2 linked regions of the Solwaraspora sp. WMMA2065 genome follow. The protein of the gene in region 1 binds, or shares a complex with, the protein of each later gene. Links are inferred from orthologs where the notes say so. Each region holds a gene or a part of one and is shown on either strand. Other genes may lie near its edges.

Region 1 (7,518 bases):
CCATGATTGATGTCGTGTTCGAGGAGATCGAGCTCCCGCCCGAGGGGACCGACTGGCAGTCTGCGATGCGACGGCGGTCGGTGTCCGCCCGCCAGGTTCTCGCACGCCACCCGTGGGCGATCGGCCTGATGGAGTCACGGACGTCGCCGGGGCCCGCGCACCTGCGCCACCGCGAGGCGGTCACCGCCTGCCTGCGCAGGGCCGGCTTCTCGGTTCTGATGGCGACGCACGCCAACTGGTTGCTCGACGTCTACGTCTACGGGTTCGCCCTGCAGGAAGCCAGCCTGCCGTTCGACACCGCCGACAAGTTCGCGGACATGGCCGAGGACGTCTACCTGCCCCAGCTTCCTGCTGACGAGTTCCCCTACCTCAACGAGTCCGCCGCTGCGCTCGTCGCGGCCGGCTACGACCCGGCCGAGGAGTTCATCTTCGGCCTCGACCTCGTCCTAGCCGCCCTCGATCCGCTGAGAGCCTCCGCGTAGCAGCGCTCACGGACCGTCACGCAGCCCGTTGGGCAGACCTCAAGACATGCTGATCCAAACTTCGTCACTGACGATCGCAAGGCACCGAAGCTGTTCGGTCAGGCGCGCAGGCCGTCCACGAAGGAACGCCACGCGGTGGCGGGGAAGGCCAGCCGTGGACCGGTCGGGTCGGTGGAGTCGCGGACCGCCACCACCCCGCCGGCCGGCGCGACCTCGACGCAGTTCCCGTTCGCGTTGCTGCGGCTGCTCTTGCGCCAACACAGCGACTCGGTTGGGGTCGACTGCATGCCGCACCCCCTTTCGGCAGGCGATTCAATCAACTCTCTGCCACCAGCTTAGCCAGCAGATCCCGGCTTTCATCGGCCGGCAGCGCCGCCTGCTGAAGCCAGCGACCGATCCGGGCGTACAGCATCACGTCCTCGTCGTCGGTGAGGTGAATGTCGCTGGTCAACGTCTCCAGCACCACGGTGCGGGGATCGGCCGGGTCGGGGAACGAGTAGAGCGAGAAGCTGGTGTGCGGCATGAACGAATCGTGCACGACCGCTTCGAGCGGCAGCACCTGGATGGTGACGTTGTCCAGCTCGCTGAGCGCGGTCAGGTGGCGCAGCTGGCCGCGCCGGGTCTCGGGTGGCACGCTGGCCCGCAGCAGCGCACTCTCGTCGATGACCGCCTCGTAGTGCGGCGGATGTTCGCGACGCAGCACTTCCTGTCGGGCGGTACGCGCCAAGGTGTCAGCGTTGATGTCGAGGTCACCGTAGACGTCGCGACCGGAGCGGACCCTCAGCCGGGCGTACTCCGGGGTCTGCAGCAGCCCAGGCACCAGCAGTTGCTGGTACTCGAAGATCGTGGCAGCGCTGGCTTCGAGCTCGGTGTAGCCACGCTGGCGCTGACCCATCGAGCCGAGCGCCTTCCACCAGCCACGGGTGGCGGCGGCGTCGCGGGCGATGATGACCAGCTTCTCCCGCTCGGCCGGCACGACGTGGTAGACGTCGAGCAGGTCCAGAATGTCGGCCAGGTCTGGTCTGCTCTGGCCCAGTTCGAGCCGGGACAGCTTCGATGTCGACGCCCAGCCGAGCTGGTCGCAGACCTGCTCCAAAGTCATTGCGGCCGCGCGGCGGAGCCGACGCAGCTCGCCGCCAAGCCGCTGCCGCCTGATCGTGGGACTTGCAGGCATCGCCACTTTCGGCTCCCTCCGTTCGCGACCGAGGGTAAGCAGAAGGTAGCGAGATTTCAAGACTTGAATATCCACCAGTTGCGGCGAAGCATGGGATTCCCACGAGATACAACTTGGAGGAACAGTGAGCGACGCTTCGGTTCCGGTGCAGTTCCTGCTGATCGAGCCGGTCGACCCGGTGGACGGGGCGCCTGAGTTTCCAGCCGTCGGGTGGGGTCTGGAGTACGCCGACGAGGCACTGGTCTACTTCCGGCACCCGCAGCGGGAGATCCGCGAAGTCGGCATCTTCCGCACCGTCGAGGACGCCTGGACGTTCTACCTGCAATGGGGTGAGCTGGAGCTGGTCCGCCCCGGCGAGCCGGGCTGGCCTGCCACGCCTGCCCAACCGACACCACAGCCCGGCCAGACCGCGCCCGACAGACAAGGCGACGACGAGGCAGGACTCGACGACACGTGGGGGCTACTGTGGCGGGCCAGCCAGCGCCCCGGTGCCGAGCTGGCCCAGCTCTACCCCGGCGATCGGCTCAGCTGACGCCGGCGACGTCCATCGCCCGCAGCTCCTTCTTCAGCTCGGAGATCTCGTCGCGGATCCGGGCGGCCAACTCGAACTGCAGCTCGCGGGCAGCATTGAGCATCTGGTCGTTGAGCTCCTGGATCAGCTGGGCCAGGTCGGCGCGCGCCATGCCGGCGCTGGACGGGGTGGTGGTGCCCCGGCCCTTGCTGCGGGTCTCCGGCACCGGGCCCTTGCCGCGCGACATCTGCCGGCCGGAGCCGCCGACCGACCGACCGGCGAGCGCGCCGTCGGTGTCGTCGGCCTCCCGGTAGATGTCGTCGAGGATGTCGTGGATCTTCTTGCGCAGCGGCTCCGGCGAGATGCCGTTGGCCTCGTTGTACGCCACCTGCTTGGCCCGACGCCGGTTCGTCTCGTCGATCGCGTCGGTCATCGACGGGGTCATCTTGTCGGCGTACATGTGGACCTCGCCGGAAACGTTACGGGCGGCCCGGCCGATGGTCTGGATCAGCGACCGGCCGCTGCGCAGGAAGCCCTCCTTGTCGGCGTCGAGGATCGCCACGAGCGACACCTCGGGCAGGTCCAGGCCCTCGCGGAGCAGGTTGATGCCGACCAGTACGTCGTAGTCGCCCTTGCGCAGCTCACGCAGCAGCTCGACCCGGCGCAGCGTGTCGACCTCGGAGTGCAGGTAGCGCACCCGGATGCCGTGCTCCAGCAGGTAGTCGGTGAGGTCCTCGGCCATCTTCTTGGTCAGCGTGGTGACCAGCACCCGCTCGTCGCGGTCGGTGCGCAGCCGGATCTCGTGCATCAGGTCGTCGATCTGACCCTTGGTCGGCTTGACCTTGACCTGCGGGTCGACCAGACCGGTGGGGCGGATCACCTGCTCGACGAACTCGCCGGCCGCCTGTTCCAGCTCCCATGGCCCGGGGGTGGCGGACAGGAACACCATCTGGCCGACCCGCTCCAGGAACTCGTCGAAGCGCAGCGGCCGGTTGTCGGCGGCGCTGGGCAGCCGGAACCCGTGGTCGATCAGCATCCGCTTGCGGGAGGCGTCGCCCTCGAACATGCCGCCGATCTGCGGGATCGTCACGTGCGACTCGTCGACGACGGTGACGAAGTCGTCCGGGAAGTAGTCGAGCAGGGTGTGCGGCGGACTGCCGTAGTCGCGGCCGTCGATGTGCATCGAGTAGTTCTCAATGCCGGAGCAGAAGCCGACCTGGCGCATCATCTCGATGTCGTACGTGGTGCGCATCCGCAGCCGCTGCGCCTCGAGGAGCTTGCCCTGCCGGTCCAGCTCGGCGAGCCGGTCGGTCAGCTCGGCCTCGATGTCGCGGATCGCCCGCTCCATCCGCGCCGGCCCGGCGGCGTAGTGCGTGGCCGGGAAGATCAGCAGCTGGTCGACCTCGCGCACCACGTCACCGGTCAACGGGTGCAGGTAGTAGAGCCGCTCGATCTCGTCACCGAAGAACTCGATCCGGACCGCCAGCTCCTCGTACGCCGGGATGATCTCCAGAGTGTCGCCGCGGACCCGGAACGTGCCCCGGCTGAACGACAGGTCGTTGCGGGCGTACTGGATGTCGACCAGGCGGCGCAGCAGCGAGTCGCGGTCCTGCTCGGCGCCGGCGGTCACCTTGACCGCGCGCTCGAGATACTCCTGCGGGGTGCCCAGGCCGTAGATCGCCGAGACGGTGGCGACCACGATCACGTCGCGGCGGGTCAGCAGCGACATGGTCGCCGAGTGGCGCAGCCGCTCCACCTCCTCGTTGATCGAGGAGTCCTTCTCGATGTAGGTGTCGGTCTGTGGGATGTACGCCTCGGGCTGGTAGTAGTCGTAGTAGGAGACGAAGTACTCCACCGCGTTGTGCGGCATCAGCTCGCGGAACTCCTTGGCCAGCTGGGCGCAGAGCGTCTTGTTGGGGGCCATCACCAGGGTGGGCCGCTGCAGCCGCTCGACCAGCCAGGCGGTGGTGGCGCTCTTGCCGGTGCCGGTCGCGCCGAGCAGCACCGAATGTCGGTCGCCACGACGCACCCGGCGCTCAAGCTCGTCGATGGCTGCCGGCTGGTCGCCGGCCGGCGAGTAGTCGCTGACGACCTGGAAGCGGCCGTCCAGTCGCGGGATGTCGAGCGCCATGGCCCCAACCTACGCCGTGGGTCCGACAGAGTGCCGCCGGTCGCGGATCGGCATCGATATTGTCATTGTGTGGGTTGCCTCACCCGCGATACCGTGACAGGGTAGGCCGCTCGCGGCGGCCGCGCGGACCACCGGCAGCGCCCATCGCGGCGCGCCACGGGTCCGGGTGTTCGGGTAGCTGCCCTGGCGCCAGCCGGTGAGCGCACCCGAAGTTGTCACGCCCCGCGTGACCCGGCCGCCGCGAGCGCCCCACCTACTCATCCCGCGCTGGCTGGTCCGTCGTCACGGCTGCCAGCCGGTCTCCTCGATCCACCGCAGCAGGCGTGGCCAGACCTGGTCGAACCACGGCTCCTTGGCTCCGGCGTACTCCCGGGTGGTCGGCGCGGTCGCCGCGATCCGCCGCTTGACGGCCAGGTAGTCGGCCCGCACGCCCGCATCGGCGCGCAGCAGGTCCCGGAACGCCAGCGCGTAGCGCCAGCCAGGTGAGCCGCCGACCCGCACGTGCAGGTTGACCGGTCGGCCCGGGTCGGCGTTGCCGTGCAGCCGCTTCGGCCAGTGTTCGCCCGGCCGGCCGGTGGCCGGGTCAGGTTTCGGGTTGTCCCACCGTCCGCCGGGGAACCGGGGGAACCCGGCTGCGGCGAGGGCGGCGGCGCACCGGTCCGCGTCGTCCAGCGACTCGACGGTGAGCTGAATGTCGATGACGTCCTTGGCCGGCAGACCGGGCACCGAGGTGGAGCCGATGTGGTCGACCCGCTGTCCGACGCCGACCGCCCGCCGTATCCGGGCGGCCAGCCGGTCGAACTGCTCCGGCCAGGTCGGGTCGGGTTCGGCGAGGACCGCCCGCGGCGGGCGCGGCGCGGTCCGGCCGGCCCGCAGGTTCGCCTCGTAGGGCACCAGCCGGTCCCGCCAGAGCCGGTCGACGGTGACGGTGAGGTCGTCGCGACTACCGTCGTTGGCCAGCAGGACGTCAGCGGCGGCCCGGCGTTGCGCGTCGTCGGCCTGGGCGCGGATCCGGGCCCGCGCGTCGTCGGGTGCCATCCCCCGGTCGCGGGTCAGCCGTTCGACGCGCAGCTGCTCGGCCGCGGACACCACGACCACCAGGTGGTACGTGGCGGCCAGCCCGGTCTCCACCAGCAGCGGTACGTCGTTGATCACGACCGCGTCGGGCGGGGCGGCGGCGGTCAGCTCGGCGGTCCGGGCCCGGACCAGCGGGTGCACGATCTCCTCCAGCCGGCGCCGCGCGGCCGGGTCGGCGAAGACCCGGGCGCCCAGGGCGGGCCGGTCCAGGGCACCGTCGTCGGCGACGACGTCCGGCCCGAAGGCCGCGACGACCCGGGCCAGCCCGTCGGTGCCGGGCGCCACCACCTCCCGGGCCAGCCGGTCGGCGTCGACGATCACCGCGCCGTGTGTGGCGAGCCGGTTGGCGACGGCGCTCTTGCCGGCGCCGATGCCGCCGGTGAGACCTACCCTCAGCATGTCGCCCAGTGAACCGGATCGGCTGCCCGGCCGGTCCGCCGGGGCTCGTGTCCGCCGGATCGGGTCAGTGGATGGTCCCACAGGGGCGGGGCCGCACAGTGGGCGCGGCAGACAGCGGTGCGCCACGACAGACAGCGGTCCCGCCGGGCGTAATGCCCGGCGGGACCGCCGTCTGTGTCAACCGGTGTTGCTATGCCTCAGCTCTTGCCACCGGCCAGCTTCTCCCGCAGCGCGGCGAGCGCCTCGTCGGTGGCGAGGGTGCCGGCCGGCTCCTCGCTGGCCCGCGACGGAGTCGAGCTGGAGGTGGCCCCACCACCGCCGCCACCGCCACCGCCCGCGGGGGCGGCGACCGGCGGAGCCGGGTTGGCGGCGGCGTCCGCGTCGGCGGCCCGGGCGGTCTGCACCTGCCGGGTGTGCGCTTCCCAGCGGTTGCGGGCCTCGGCGTACTGCTGCTCCCAGGTCTCCCGCTGCTTGTCGAAGCCTTCCAGCCACTCCCCGGTCTCCGGGTCGAAGCCTTCGGGGTAGATGTAGTTGCCCTCGTTGTCGTACGTGGCGGCCATGCCGTACAGCGTCGGGTCGAAGTGCTCCTCGCCCTCGACGAAGCCCTCGTTGGCCTGCTTGAGCGACAGCGAGATCCGGCGACGCTCCAGGTCGATGTCGATGACCTTGACCATGACGTCGGAGCCGACCTGGACGACCTGCTCGGGGATCTCGACGTGCCGCTCGGCGAGCTCGGAGATGTGCACCAGGCCCTCGATGCCGTCGTCGACGCGGACGAACGCACCGAACGGCACCAGCTTGGTCACCTTGCCGGGCACGATCTGCTGGATCGCGTGGGTCCGGGCGAACTGACGCCACGGGTCTTCCTGGGTGGCCTTCAGCGACAGCGAGACCCGCTCGCGGTCCAGGTCGACGTCGAGCACCTCGACCTCGACCTCCTGGCCGACCTCGACCACCTCGGACGGGTGGTCGATGTGCTTCCAGGACAGCTCGGAGACGTGCACCAGACCGTCCACCCCGCCGAGGTCGACGAAGGCGCCGAAGTTGACGATCGAGGAGACGACGCCCTTGCGGACCTGCCCCTTCTGCAGCTTGTTGAGGAACTCGGTGCGCACCTCGGACTGCGTCTGCTCCAGCCAGGCCCGGCGGGACAGGACCACGTTGTTGCGGTTCTTGTCCAGCTCGATGATCTTGGCCTCGAGCTCCCGGCCGACGTACGGCTGCAGGTCACGGACCCGGCGCATCTCCACCAGCGACGCGGGCAGGAAGCCACGCAGCCCGATGTCCAGGATCAGACCGCCCTTGACCACCTCGATGACCGAGCCACGGACGACCCCGTCCTCGTCCTTGATCTTCTCGATCGTGCCCCACGCGCGCTCGTACTGGGCGCGCTTCTTCGACAGGATCAGCCGGCCTTCCTTGTCCTCCTTCTGCAGGACAAGGGCTTCGATGTGGTCGCCCACCGAGACAACGTCGGCTGGGTCCACGTCGTGCTTGATCGACAACTCGCGCGAGGGGATGACGCCCTCGGTCTTGTAGCCGATGTCGAGCAGGACCTCGTCCCGGTCGACCTTGACGACGGTACCTTCCACGATGTCGCCGTCGTTGAAGTACTTGATGGTCTCGTCGATCGCCGCGAGGAAGGCTTCCTCGGTGCCGAGGTCGTCGACGGTGACCTTGGGGGCGCTCGAGGTGGCCTCGATGCTGCTCGTCATGTGGGCGGTTGCTCCGGATCGGATGGGTG
Region 2 (5,341 bases), 1.7 Mb from region 1 along the record:
TGCGCAACGGCGTTGGTCCCCATGTCCTGCCTCCTGGACTGTCCGGCCCCGGTGGACGCGGAACCCGGAACGCGAAGTGCCCCGGGCTCTCGCGAGAGCCCGGGGCACTTGTAGGTCTGATGATCAGGCGCGACCTACGGCAGCCGGACTCCCGGAACCGTAGCTAAAGAAGAATCGTGCCTGGCGGATCACGCTACGAGTATGCCCAGGCTGGCGACGCCAGCGCAAGAATTCCGCCACCCTCTGGGAAGACACCCAGCGCGCCGACGGCCCCAGTCTGGCGGCGCGGGCCTGGCGGCGCGGGGCTGTCGGTCGTGCGGCATAGACTCGCCCGTGCGATGCATCCACTCTTCGAAACCCCAGCGGCCCCATCCGTACCAGTCACGGATCGGGGCGGTCCGCCGGCTGAGCCCAGTTCGGCCGGCCGAGGGCCGGCTGAGCCCAGTTCGGCCGGCCGAGGGCCGGCTGAGCCCAATTTGGCTGCCGCCGCGCTGCTGACCGGGCTCAACGGCCCGCAACGAGAGGCGGTCACCCACGCCGGTGGCCCGCTGCTGATCGTGGCCGGCGCTGGTTCCGGCAAGACGAAGGTGCTCACCCACCGGATCGCGTACCTGCTCGCGGCCAGGCAGACCCACCCCGGTGAGGTCCTGGCGATCACCTTCACCAACAAGGCGGCCGGTGAGCTGAAGGAGCGGGTCGGCAACCTGGTCGGGCCGCGGGCCCGGATGATGTGGGTCTCCACCTTCCACTCCGCCTGCGTACGGATCCTGCGGGCCGAGCACGAGCACGCGGGGCTGAAGTCGACGTTCTCCATCTACGACGCGGACGACTCACGGCGGCTGATGCAGCTGGTCGCCCGGGAGCTCGACCTGGACCCGAAGCGCTACCCGGCCCGTGGGCTGGCCACCCAGGTGTCGAACCTGAAGAACGAGCTGGTCGACCCGGAGACGTTCGCCGACCGGGCGGCCGGCCCCAATGAGCGGGCCCTGGCCGAGGCTTACACGCTCTACCAGCGTCGGCTGCGCGAGGCACACGCGCTCGACTTCGACGACCTGATCATGACGACGGTGCACCTGCTGCAGGCCCACCCGCACGTGGCCGGCAGCTACCGGCGGCGGTTCCGGCACGTGCTGGTCGACGAGTACCAGGACACCAACCACGCGCAGTATCAGCTGGTCAAGGAGCTGGTGGGCGACGGGTCGGACGACGTGCCGCCGGGGGAGCTCTGCGTGGTCGGCGACGCAGACCAGTCGATCTACGCCTTCCGGGGCGCCACCATCCGCAACATTCTGGAGTTCGAGCGGGACTTCGCCCAGGCCAGGACGATCCTGCTGGAGCAGAACTACCGCTCCACCCAGACGATCCTGACCGCCGCCAACGCGGTGATCACCAACAACGCCGGCCGCAAGCCGAAGCGGCTGTGGAGCGACCAGGGCGACGGCGAGCAGATCGTCGGCTACGTCGCCGACACCGAGCACGCCGAGGCGGACTGGGCGGCCCGGCAGATCGACCGGTTGTGCGACGACGGCGCGGCCCGACCGGGCGACGTGGCGGTCTTCTACCGCACCAACGCCCAGTCCAGGGTCTTCGAGGAGGTGTTCATCCGGGTCGGCCTGCCGTACAAGGTGGTCGGCGGGGTGCGCTTCTACGAGCGTAGGGAGGTCCGCGACGCGCTGGCCTACCTGCGGGCGGTGGTCAACGCCGACGACACGGTGAGCATCCGGCGGGTACTCAACACGCCGCGTAGGGGCATCGGCGACCGGGCCGAGGCGTGCGTCGAGGCGCTGGCCGCCCGCGAGCGGATCTCGTTCGGTGCTGCGCTGGGCCGGGCGGCCGAGGCACCGGGGATCTCCACTCGGGCGGTGAACGCGATCACCGACTTCGTGGCGCTGCTCGACGGCGTGCGGGAGCAGCTGGCCACCACCACCCCGGAGGAGGCACTGGAGTCGGTGCTGCTGCGCTCGGGCTATCTGACCGAGCTGGAGGAGAGCCTGGATCCGCAGGACGCCGGCCGGGTGGAGAACCTGCAGGAGCTGGTCAGCGTGGCCCGCGAGTACACCGAGCGGGTCGAGGCGTCCGACGAGCCGGCGACCGTGGCCGGCTTCCTGGAGCAGGTCGCGCTGGTCGCCGACGCCGACCAGGTGCCTGACGACGACCCGGACCACCAGGGTGTGGTCACCCTGATGACGCTGCACACCGCCAAGGGCCTGGAGTTCCCGGTGGTCTTTCTGACCGGTCTGGAGGACGGCGTCTTCCCGCACCTGCGGGCCCTCGGCGACACCCGGGAGCTGGAGGAGGAGCGGCGGCTGGCGTACGTCGGGATCACCCGGGCCCGGCAGCGCCTGTTCCTGTCCCGGTCGGTGACCCGGGCCGCGTGGGGGCAGCCGGCATACAACCCGCCGTCGCGGTTCCTCTCCGAGTTGCCGGCCGAGCTGGTCCGCTGGGAGCGGACCGAGGCGGCGTACACCTCCTGGTCGGGCACGGGTGGCGGGGTCGGTGGGCGGTCGGCCGCCGCAGACCGGTCACCGGTCGCGCGAGGTGGCGGCTTCGCCGGCGGTACGCCGAAAGCCGCCCGCCTCGCTCAGCGGCTCGGGGTGGACCCGAGTCGGCTGAGTACCGCCAGCGAGCTGCCCACCGCGCCCAAGGTGACGGTGGGGGAGCGGGTCAACCACCAGCGGTACGGGCTGGGCCGGGTGTTGGCGGTGGAGGGGCACGGGCCGGGAGCCAGGGCGCAGGTCGACTTCGGCGACCAGACGATGTGGCTGGTGCTGCGGCACGCGCCGATCGAGAAGGTTTGACCCCGGACCCGTACCGAACCGGTCAGCAGCCCAGGTCGACGCCGCGTTCGCGCATCCACGGGGCGGGGTCCACCTGGCTCCATAGCCCGCCGATGTGTACCTCGAAGTGCAGGTGCGGGCCGGTGGAGTCGCCGGTGGAGCCCTCCGCACCGATGGTGTCCCCGGGGGCCACCCGGTCGCCGACCGACACGCTGGTCGCGGAGAGGTGCGCGTAGTGGGTCAGCACACCGCCGCCGTGGTCGATCACCACCGAGATCCCGTAGCCGGTGTACGCCCAGCCGGCGACCTGCACCGTCCCAGCGCCGGCGGCGAGCACCGGGGTGCCGGCCGGCAGAGCCAGGTCGATCCCGGCGTGCAGGACGCCCCAGCGCTGGCCGTAGCAGGAGGTGATCTGTGCCCCGGGCATCGGGGTGACCCAGTCGGACGTGCCGGCCGTCGAGCTCGGCTGCGCCGCCGTCGCCGAGGTCGTTGCCGGGTCACCGCTGTCCCTGTTGTCGTCGCTGCTGTTGGCGTCGGCCGACCCTGCGGGCTCGTCGTCGGTCCGGGTCGGCGCGTCGTCGGCTGCTTCGGTCGGGTCCGCCGGTTGACCGGTCTCCTCGGCACGGCTGGTGCTGCTGTCGGTGGGCGCCGCGCCGAAGCCGGTCTCGTCCCCGCCGCTGTCCGGGGTGGCCGTCGGCTGACGGGTGCTCCGGTCGGCGCGTCCCGCCGCGTCGGCCCGGTCGGCGAGGGCCGAGGTCGTCGCCGGATCGGTCGCGGTGGGGTCGGGGGCGGAGTTAAGTGCGGTGGCCGCGCCGCCGATCCCGAGGGCCGCCACGGCCAGGACGGTGAGGGCGGCGGTGCGGGTCCGGCGGCCGAACTCCGCTACCTGGGCGTGCCTGCCGGGCGGAACCAGCCGGTGCAGCCCTGGTGGCCGACGCCGGGTCGAGGGCTTGCTGCGCTCCGTGGGCTCGGGGTGCGACACGGGAGTGACCTCCGCGGTAAGGGGGGCACGGACCCGGAAATGGTGGTGTGCCAGGCACGGTGGGTGGGTACCGGGTAGTCACAGAAGGCGAGGAGCACCGCTCGGAGGCCGGAATTTCGTGACTCTCCGTGTTTGGATGGGGGATTTCTTGACTGGACCGATAGTGGTTCAGGTCACAAAATCCAATGTGACGCAGGACATATTTTCGCTGGTGGTGGGCGTCCGGACTGCACAAAGAACCGCTCAGACCGTGCGGCCTGAGCGGTTTCTTCAGTCACTCAATGTCAGGGCTCGACGACGCCACCGTAGATCGCCTCGACCTGCAGCTTGAGGTCCACTCCCTTGCCCCGCAGCCAGGTGATCGGATCCTGCGGCTCCGAGTCCACGTGCACCTCGAGATGCAGGTGGGCGCCGTAGGAGTGACCGGTGTTGCCGACGTCGCCGAGCAGATCACCGGCTTCTACCCGCTGACCGGCGGTGACCCGCAGCCGGGACGCATGGCCGTAGACGGCCTCGGTCCCGTCGTCGTGCTTGACGATCACGCAGTAGCCGTAGCCGCCGTTCCAGCCGGCGAGGGTGACCGTGCCGGCGTGGATCGAGTGGAACGGGGTGCCCTCGGCGGCGGCCAGGTCGACGCCGGCGTGCAGCTTTCCCCAGCGCATGCCGTACGGAGAGGTGAAGGTGTAGCCGCGCAGCGGCAGCATCCAGACGTCCGGGGCAGCCTGGGTCATCGAGGTGGCCGGGGTCCGGTCGGCGTCCCGGGAGGCGCGCTCGGCGTCCTCGGCCCGCTCGCTGATCTGGCTGTCCAGGTCCAGGGCCTGGTCGTCGATCTCCAGGGCCTGGTCGCTCAGGGCGACGCTGTTCTCCAGGTCGGCCAGGGCCGCCGGGCTGAGCGTCTTGGCGTCGGGCATCGCGCTGGCCCCGAGGGCGACGACACCCGCGCCGACGACGGCGGTGGTCATGACGACCGCGTAGCGGCTACGGGGTGGAGTCGGTACGCGGCGACGACCCCGATATCGATCGGGCTCTGACGACAGGCGCTGGCGCACGCACACCCTCCATCGGCGGGTAGTTCGGCGGCGGTGCGAGCATCCGGGACCCTCGTTGCGGAACCTGGGATTAACGCTCGTTGGCCGGGTTGGTTCTGGCTGGAGCCAGAGGACAACCGTGGACACGGTAGCCAACCCCTAGGGCCGCCACAACCCGACTCGCGAAAAACTGTTGACGATCTGCGACTGTCCGTTGTCTATTGTCCGTTTTCGTAACCTTTTATCGGGCCCCTCGTTGGTAACCGCTGGTTACATGGAGCAATACTTATCGTGCGTTCAGTCAGGGTGAATCGGGGTTGCGGCTCAGGGTCGGCCGGGCTGCCGTCGATGTGCCGAGGTTGGTTAACCTTCGTTAAGGATCGGTCGGTCGGCAGGAGGCGTGCAGCGATGGAGACTCGGATCCGGGTGGTGGTGGCCAAGCCTGGTCTCGACGGCCACGACCGCGGCGTCAAAGTGGTGGCCAGGGCGCTGCGGGACGCCGGCATCGAAGTCATCTACACGGGTCTGCACCAGACACCGGAGCAGATCGTCGA

What was found. Proteins that work in one complex are often made in the same cells at the same time.
Region 2: the proteins of uvrB (region 1) and pcrA are in contact, whole or in part, in a crystal structure (PDB 7EGT), measured with the Thermus thermophilus proteins. The link is inferred for Solwaraspora sp. WMMA2065 from one-to-one orthologs. Residues at the interface, in WP_096411307.1 of Thermus thermophilus: Glu23, Leu25, Arg26, Asp27, Gly28, Glu29, Arg30, Phe31, Arg55, Glu326, Asp327, Phe328, Glu379, Ser382, Gln383, His398, Gly400, Arg401; in WP_096412145.1 of Thermus thermophilus: His654, Arg656, Phe657, Gln666, Asp668, Glu669, Lys680, Arg681, Leu682, Ser683, Lys685, Tyr686, Ala687.

The regions. Positions count from the first base shown.
Region 1 is NZ_CP128361.1:2,190,682-2,198,199, forward strand. What follows is about bases 1,740-4,709. They hold uvrB (excinuclease ABC subunit UvrB), read right to left. Parts: upstream 4,299-4,709; coding sequence 2,181-4,298; downstream 1,740-2,180. Other genes in these bases: O7610_RS09940 (hypothetical protein), read left to right, coding at 1,781-2,188; coaE (dephospho-CoA kinase), read right to left, coding at 4,581-4,709. Outside these bases: O7610_RS09925 (TetR/AcrR family transcriptional regulator C-terminal domain-containing protein), read left to right, coding at 1-482; O7610_RS09930 (DUF397 domain-containing protein), read right to left, coding at 581-769; O7610_RS09935 (helix-turn-helix domain-containing protein), read right to left, coding at 799-1,662; more of coaE, read right to left, coding at 4,710-5,774; rpsA (30S ribosomal protein S1), read right to left, coding at 5,972-7,489. UniProt on the Escherichia coli protein: The UvrABC repair system catalyzes the recognition and processing of DNA lesions. A damage recognition complex composed of 2 UvrA and 2 UvrB subunits scans DNA for abnormalities.
Region 2 is NZ_CP128361.1:3,871,509-3,876,849, reverse strand. Bases 1-3,068 are described here. They hold pcrA (DNA helicase PcrA), read left to right. Parts: upstream 1-338; coding sequence 339-2,798; downstream 2,799-3,068. Other genes in these bases: O7610_RS17575 (M23 family metallopeptidase), read right to left, coding at 2,821-3,068; O7610_RS17585 (chorismate mutase), read right to left, coding at 1-23. Also shown: more of O7610_RS17575, read right to left, coding at 3,069-3,759; O7610_RS17570 (M23 family metallopeptidase), read right to left, coding at 4,044-4,808; icmB (coenzyme B12-dependent isobutyryl CoA mutase small subunit), read left to right, coding at 5,196-5,341. UniProt on the Escherichia coli protein: A helicase with DNA-dependent ATPase activity. Unwinds DNA duplexes with 3'-5' polarity. Translocates on single-stranded DNA with 3'-5' polarity. Initiates unwinding more efficiently from a nicked substrate than double-stranded DNA.